Regions from separate parts of the Methylobacterium sp. M6A4_1b genome, predicted to be linked through region 2. Evidence: predicted binding sites of a transcription regulator. Region 2 holds the regulator's gene; each other region holds the start of a gene.

Region 1 (2,264 bases), on a different contig from region 2:
CACGTCGTCCAGGCCTTCGAGCAGGGCGGGCGCGCAGCGCCAGCGGATCTCGACCCCGCCGAACAGGTAGGCCTTGGAGCGCGCCATCTTGAACAGGCGGCGGGGGTCGAACTTCAGCGCCCCGAAGATCTCGGCATCGGGGTGGAAGCGCACGCGGGTGCCGCGCCGGTTCTGCACCCGGCCCACGGTCTCCAGCGGCCCCTGCACGTGGCCGCGCGAAAAGGTCTGGCGGTAGAGGGTCTGGCTGCGGGCGACCTCGACCTCGAGTTCGTCCGAGAGGGCGTTGACCACCGAGATGCCGACGCCGTGCAGGCCGCCCGAAGTCTCGTAGACCTTGGAGTCGAACTTACCGCCCGCGTGCAGGATGGTCATGATGACCTCCAGCGCCGACTTGGTGGGGTATTTCGGGTGCGGGTCGACGGGGATGCCGCGGCCGTTGTCGGTGACGACGAGGTGGCCGCTCTCCTCCAGCTCCACCTCGATGAAGCTGGCATGGCCCGCCACGGCCTCGTCCATGGAATTGTCGATCACCTCGGCGAAGAGGTGGTGCAGGGCGCGCTCGTCGGTGCCGCCGATATACATGCCGGGGCGACGCCGCACCGGCTCCAACCCCTCCAGCACCTCGATGGTGGAGGCGTCGTAGCCGGCCTCCGCCGAGAGGGGCGGCGACGGCGGCGCGAGTGGCGCCACGGCGGCCTCGAGCTTGCGGCGCTCGGCAGCCTTCGGCGCGGGTGCCTTGCCGCCGGCGAAGAGATCGCGTGCGGGGTCGCTCACCGGAGCGCCTCGCGCGGGTGATGGTGAGGCCGCGGGCTTCGCGGGCCGGATCGCAGAGGGAGACCGTGCAGCATTCGCCTTCATCCTCTCACCATACCGGAACAAACCGGAAACAGAAAGGGGTTCCCGCCCGGTCGGGCAGGGGCCGGAAGCCCCCGCCGCACAGGGCGTACCACCCCATGACATGGTATGGATGTGGTTAAGAAGGCCTGACGGTGGCGTGATCGGTGGATCGTCGCGGAACGCGCGCCCCATCTGCGCCCCATCCGCGCCCCTGTCGCGTCCCGCCTCAGGTCCCGACGCGGCCGCCGCCGCGGCGGGTGATCGTCAGCACGGCGGGGCGGGGCGGCATCGCCGGGTCGAAGTCGGGCCAGCGCGTGGCGGGCGCCTCGAAGGTGGCGGGCACCGCCTTCGGGTCCTCCTCGTCGGCCTCGCCGGGATGCTGGACGGCCACGAAGAAGGTGGTGTCGTCCGGCGTGAAATAGGGCCCGCACATCTCGGCGCCGTGGGGCACGCGGAAGAAGTGCTTGCCGGTGCCGCGGCCCGGCCCTTCCGTCTCCACCGCCCAGATGCCGTCGTTGCGGCCGGTGCGCGAGGGCGCGTTGCCGTCCGTGGCGACCCAGAGCCGGCCCATGCCGTCGACCGCGCAATTGTCCGGCATGCCGAACCAGCCGTTCGCCGTGGTGGCCGACGAGAAGGTGGCGCCCACCGCCGCGACGCTCGGATCGCCGCAGCGGACCAGGATCTCCCAGGTGAAGCCGGTGGCGGCGTGGTCGCCGTCGTCGGGGGTGAGTTCGACGATGTGGCCAAAGCGGTTGTCGGCGCGCGGGTTGGCGGCATCGACCTGGTCGGCCTTGCGCTTCCCGTTGTTGGTCAGCATCACGTAGACCTTGCCGGTCTTCGGATTGGCCTCGACGTCCTCGGGCCGGTCCATCTTGGTGGCCCCGAGGCGGTCGGCGGCGAGCCGGGCGCCGATCACCACGTCGGCCTGGCCGTGGAAGCCGTTCTCGGGCGTGAGCGGCCCCTGGCCGAACACCAGCGGCATCCAGGTCCCGCGCCCGTCGGCGTCGAAGCGGGCCACGTGCAGGGTTCCGGAATCCAGGAGGTCGCGGTCGCCGCTGTCGGCCCGGCCCGTGGTGACGAACTTGTAGACGTAGTCGAAGCGCTCGTCGTCGCCCTGGTAGATCACGTACTGGCCTTGCCTCGCGACGATGCCCGCCGCGCCCTCGTGCTTGAAGCGCCCCAGCGCCGTGCGCTTCTTCGGAGTCGCGGTCGGGTCGAACGGGTCGATCTCCACCACCCAGCCGAAGCGGTTGGGCTCGTTGGGCTCCTTTCCGACGTCGAAGCGCTCGTGGAAGCGGCCCCAGGCATAGGCGCCGGCCGGCAGGTTGAAGCGCTTGTGGTTGGCGGCCTCCGGCGAGCCCTCGGCCAGGGCCCCGGTGAAGTAGTAGTTGATGTTCTCCTCGCAGGTGAGCCACGTCCCCCAGGGG
Region 2 (2,264 bases):
GCGGCCACCCCGGAACGCTCCGACATCTACATCGATCGCGAGGGGGCGGGTGCGGCGATCCGGGACCTCAGCGGGCGGCTCGCCACCTTGGGTAGGCCCCCGTCTTTCGTCCTCGGACAGTGGCTGAAGGCCGATGGCGACGGCCGCAGGGTGGAGGACGTCCCGGCTTTTCAAGGCGCGCGCTGCGACCGCCTCGGCTGCACCCTGATCACGCCCGATGGTCGTGCGCTTGCGCTGACCACCGACAAGCGCGCAATCGGGGAGGATTGCGCCAGGGCAGAGATCCTGATTTCTCGGCAATCCGCCCCGACGGGCTGCGCCGCGTCGATCATCGTCGACCGGAATTTCCTACAGTCGCACGGCGCGACGTCGGTTCGCCTCGCCCGCGATGGCCCGGCACTCGCGACGGCCAAGCGTCCCGGCGACCTCGTCCCCTGGCGCGCGAATTCGTCGAGAAAGCCGACGGAAGCGCTGCCGACGAAAGCGGGCCCGCCGATCCTTCCGACGCCGCGAGCGGCGCCGGACCCCACTGCCGATCCATCGGATCCGCCCGGTGACGAACCGGGCGGCGACAGCCTTCAGTAGCGACGCACCAGGCTGACGAGGCGTCCCTGGATCTGCACCCGGTCCGGGCCGAGCACACGCGTTTCGTAGGCTGGGTTCGCGGCTTCAAGAGCGATGGACGAGCCACGCCGACGCAGGCGCTTCAGGGTCGCCTCCTCATCGTCGATGAGCGCGACGATAATGTCTCCGGTATTGGCGGTGTCCTGCTTGCGGATGACCACGAGGTCACCGTCGAGAATCCCTGCCTCGATCATCGAATCACCCCGCACTTCCAGGGCGTAATGTTCGCCGCCGGCCAGGAAATCCGGCGACATCGTCACCGAGTGACTCTGCTCCTGGATGGCCGAGATCGGCGTGCCGGCCGCGATCCGGCCCATCACCGGGATGGTCACCGCCCGACCGCTTTCGTCGGTGGCCTGCGTTGTCGGCAGGCGGGACACCGAAGCACCCGCCGGCAAGCCCTTGCCCTTGCCGCCTTCGACCACGCTCGGCGTGAAGCGGCGCACCTCGGGAGCGGGACCGGCGCGCGACGCGCCCGCGTTGCCATTCAGGCTCTCCGGCATGCGGATCACCTCGATGGCGCGCGCCCGGTTCGGCAACCGGCGCAGGAAGCCACGCTCCTCGAGAGCTGTGATCAGGCGATGGATGCCCGATTTCGACTTTAAGTCGAGAGCGTCCTTCATCTCGTCGAACGACGGAGGAACGCCGCTCTCGCGCATCCGAAGCTGGATGAACTGGAGCAGGTCCAGCTGCTTACGCGTCAACATGCGGGACACTCTTCGTTAACGCCACGGAACGCGGCGGGTGGCACCAGAAACAAACCACGAACACATTAAACGTTCCGTAAGTGTTCTGCAAGGGTTCCTGTCGAGAGCCGCCGGGATGTTGGGAAGGGCCGACAGTGTGCTCCGGGCAGCACGCAGCCCGGACGATACCTGCCCCGCATGCGGCCAGGACCGGGCCAGATCGGAAGCGGCCGGTCTGGGATGACGGTGCGCTGGGCGCTACGACGTCCGGGTCCGGCCGCCCCTGGGCTTCGCTCCGGAGGCTTCGCCACCCCCAGCGTTCGAAGCGCGGGGATCCCGCCAGAAAGTGTCGAACAGCCGTTGCATGGCGCGCGCGTTCTCCTGCTGTACTTCCAGGCCCGTCTGGAACATCTGCTGCATCACGTCGAAGGGGGCGTCCGCAGCGGCCTTGTCCGGCACATCGGCCCCTGTTCGCGACGGAGCGGTGAGCCGGGGTGGTGCCGGACGGGCTCGCACCTGGGGCGGCGAGGGCGCAGGACTCGCCGCGGTGGCGCCCGACTTCAGAAACGCCTCCATCATCTCCGACCAGGCGTTGGGTGGAAAGCCGAAGGGGTTCGTCTCGGCGCGCGGGGGTGGCGCGGGCGGAGGTGCCTGATTCATCATGACGTGGACGATCCCCGCCACCACCATACCGGCCATGACCGGCAGCATCTGCTTCAGGGCCGGCATCGCGACGCCGCTCACGGTCGCCGCCTGCTGCAGCACGGCCTGGCTGAGATGCGGCGAGCCGAAGAGCTGCTTGACCAGCATGTCCATCTGCGGCGTCGCGCTCGGTACCGTGGGCGGAGTCGGCCCCACGAGATTGAAAAGCTGGGCGAAGCCGGTGGGATCGTACGCGACGTTGCGCTGCAGGCCCATTGTCAGGGCCGGCATCAGAGCCTCCATCGCACGCAG
Region 3 (2,264 bases), on a different contig from region 2:
AGGCCAGCACGCCCGCCTCGAGGATCAGGATGACGGCATGGAGCACCACGCGCGCGAGGTCCGCGCTGCGCGGCCCGCCGGGGAAGATCAGCGCCGGCATCGCGATGTTGAGGGCGAGATGGTGGCCGGCGACGGCCGCCGCGCAGGCCAGCAGGATGGTCCAGTCGCACCACGCGACGACCAGCGCCATGCAGGCGAAGAAGTACATGTGCAGGTCGATCTGCCACGGATGCCCCGCCAGCGCGGAGAGCAGGATCGCCGCCATGCCGATGAGCGACAGGCTACTGACCAGCCGCGTCGTCGGGCCGGTCGGCGCGCGCCGCCACGCCAGCGTGCTGAATCCCGCCAGGAGGCCCGCGATCACCAGGGGGACCGTCAGCGCATTGCCGGTGAGCCAGGCGCAGAGCGCGATGACCGGCAGGTGCAGCCAGAGGAAGGCGATGAGACATCGGCCGAAGGTCTGCCGCAGGGTGTCGAGGTTCGTCATCGCCGGGCCGGGTCCGTTGCGGGGGGGCTGTGAAGGGGGTTCAGGTCTGGGAAGCGGGCGTGCAGGCCGTCGCGAACCGGGCGTCGACGACGAGCCAGGCCCCGGAGGCGTAGAGGCGGGCGACCAGACCGGACGATCCGGCCCGAACCACGAGGACGTTGCTCCCGGCGCCGAGACGCAGGATGGTGCCGCCCGCCCGCGCCACGATGGCGGCGGCGTCCCGGCCGGGAGGGGCGATCACCGCCACGGTCTCCGACATCGGAACCGCCAGCACGCCGAGCGGCAGCGCCAGGGTCGCGATCACCGCGAAACCACCGAGGAGCCGGTTCGGACGAGAGGAGGACGCGACGTCGGACACGAGGACGGCAATCCGCTGGGAATCTATCCTGTGTTAATACGGTGCGATCCTCTAAGAAGCGGTTACGCGCAGCCTTCATCGGCGAAGCGCCGGACCCTGCGCGCGACCCACGTTCCTCGAACGCCGCGTCAGCCGGTTCCGACATGGTTCGGGGCCGAGACCGGAACGCCTTCGATGCATCGGTCGAGACCCGGCGGGTTGGAGTCGAGATTCACCGGGATAGGCTTCGCGCGTCCTGCGGTCGCCGTCGTCGGCGGCCGAACGGAAGCGGCTCGTTCCGCGACGGTCGGTCCTGCCGGAACCACCGCGGCAACGCGGATTGGCATAACGTTCCGTTCACGGTATGTCCCTATCGCTCGGAACGGCGCGACGGTCGCGCCCGGAGCCGCGCCATCCATGATCGTGTCCGCATGAGCGTTCCCGTCCGCATCCTCGGCATCGATCCGGGCCTGCGGCGCACCGGCTGGGGCGTCGTCACGGCCACGGGCACCAGGCTCGCCTATGTCGATTGCGGCGTCGTCACCTCGGACGGGGACCTGCCGCTCGCCCTGCGCCTGCGCGAGCTCTACGAGGGCATCACCCGCATCGTCGGGGCGTTCCAGCCGGACGAGGTCTCGGTCGAGGAGACCTTCGTCAACAAGGACGCGCAGGCGACGCTGAAGCTCGGGCATGCCCGCGCGGTGGCGCTGCTGGTCCCGGCGCTCGCCGGCATGCCGGTGTTCGAGTACTCGGCCAACCTGATCAAGAAGACGGTCGCGGGGTCGGGACACGCCGATAAGGTCCAGATCCAGGCCATGGTGAAGTTCCTGCTGCCGAAGGCCGAGTTCAAGGTCGCCGACGCCGCGGATGCGCTGGCCATCGCCATCACCCACAACAGCCATCGCGGCGCCCATGCCCTGAGGCGCGAGCACGCCCCCGTCGCCGGGACGAGCAGCCTCGCGGCGGCCCGCATCGCGGCGGCCCTGGCGCGGGGCTGACCGGGTCGGGCCTGGACTCTCCCCGCGCGCCCGTGCAGTTCCCTCCGGCGGAACACGCGGGCGAACCGGGCGGAGAGCGAGGGGAATGGCCGACCAAGGGGCGATGCGCCCGACTCTGCCGATCGGCGACACGCTGCGCGACGCCGGAGCTTCCGGGCTCCGGTCCGTCCGCGCCCTCGGCCCGGCCACGACCGTGGCCTTCGTCGTCGTCCTGGCCAAGGAAGCGGCCCATACGCTGATGGGCGATCCGACGGCACCCGCCCGCTTCCGGGACGACGTCTTCCTCGTCGATTGCGCCTGCACGATCCTGCTCGCGCCCTACTGGATGGCGATGTTCCGGCTCGTCCTCGGCGCGGGCGGCTCCGTGCGCGCGGTCGCCGAGGGCCGGGCCGGCCCGTTCCGGGACTTCCTCGCCCTCGAACTGTTCTGGCTCCTGGCCAGC

The links. Region 2 encodes LexA, which represses DNA repair genes until DNA is damaged. Its sites were predicted from a motif close to TGTTCNNNNTGTGTTCNG; they were not measured.
Region 1: a site for LexA is predicted at 872-889, ahead of parE (DNA topoisomerase IV subunit B). Genes of this name have one in related genera too.
Region 3: a site for LexA is predicted at 1,179-1,196, ahead of ruvC (crossover junction endodeoxyribonuclease RuvC). Genes of this name have one in related genera too.

The regions. Positions count from the first base shown of each region.
Region 1 is NZ_JBKEZQ010000061.1:2,103-4,366, reverse strand. Features, by position in the region: gene parE (DNA topoisomerase IV subunit B) at 1-774, opposite strand, end outside; gene ACLBWX_RS22815 (PhoX family protein) at 1,064-2,264, opposite strand, start outside.
Region 2 is NZ_JBKEZQ010000017.1:24,965-27,228, reverse strand. Features, by position in the region: gene ACLBWX_RS16275 (ComEC/Rec2 family competence protein) at 1-585, shown strand, start outside; gene lexA (transcriptional repressor LexA) at 579-1,331, opposite strand; gene ACLBWX_RS16265 (DUF937 domain-containing protein) at 1,569-2,264, opposite strand, start outside.
Region 3 is NZ_JBKEZQ010000014.1:89,955-92,218, reverse strand. Features, by position in the region: gene ACLBWX_RS15110 (methyl-accepting chemotaxis protein) at 1-487, opposite strand, end outside; gene ACLBWX_RS15105 (hypothetical protein) at 528-845, opposite strand; gene ruvC (crossover junction endodeoxyribonuclease RuvC) at 1,256-1,822, shown strand; gene ACLBWX_RS15095 (hypothetical protein) at 1,908-2,264, shown strand, end outside.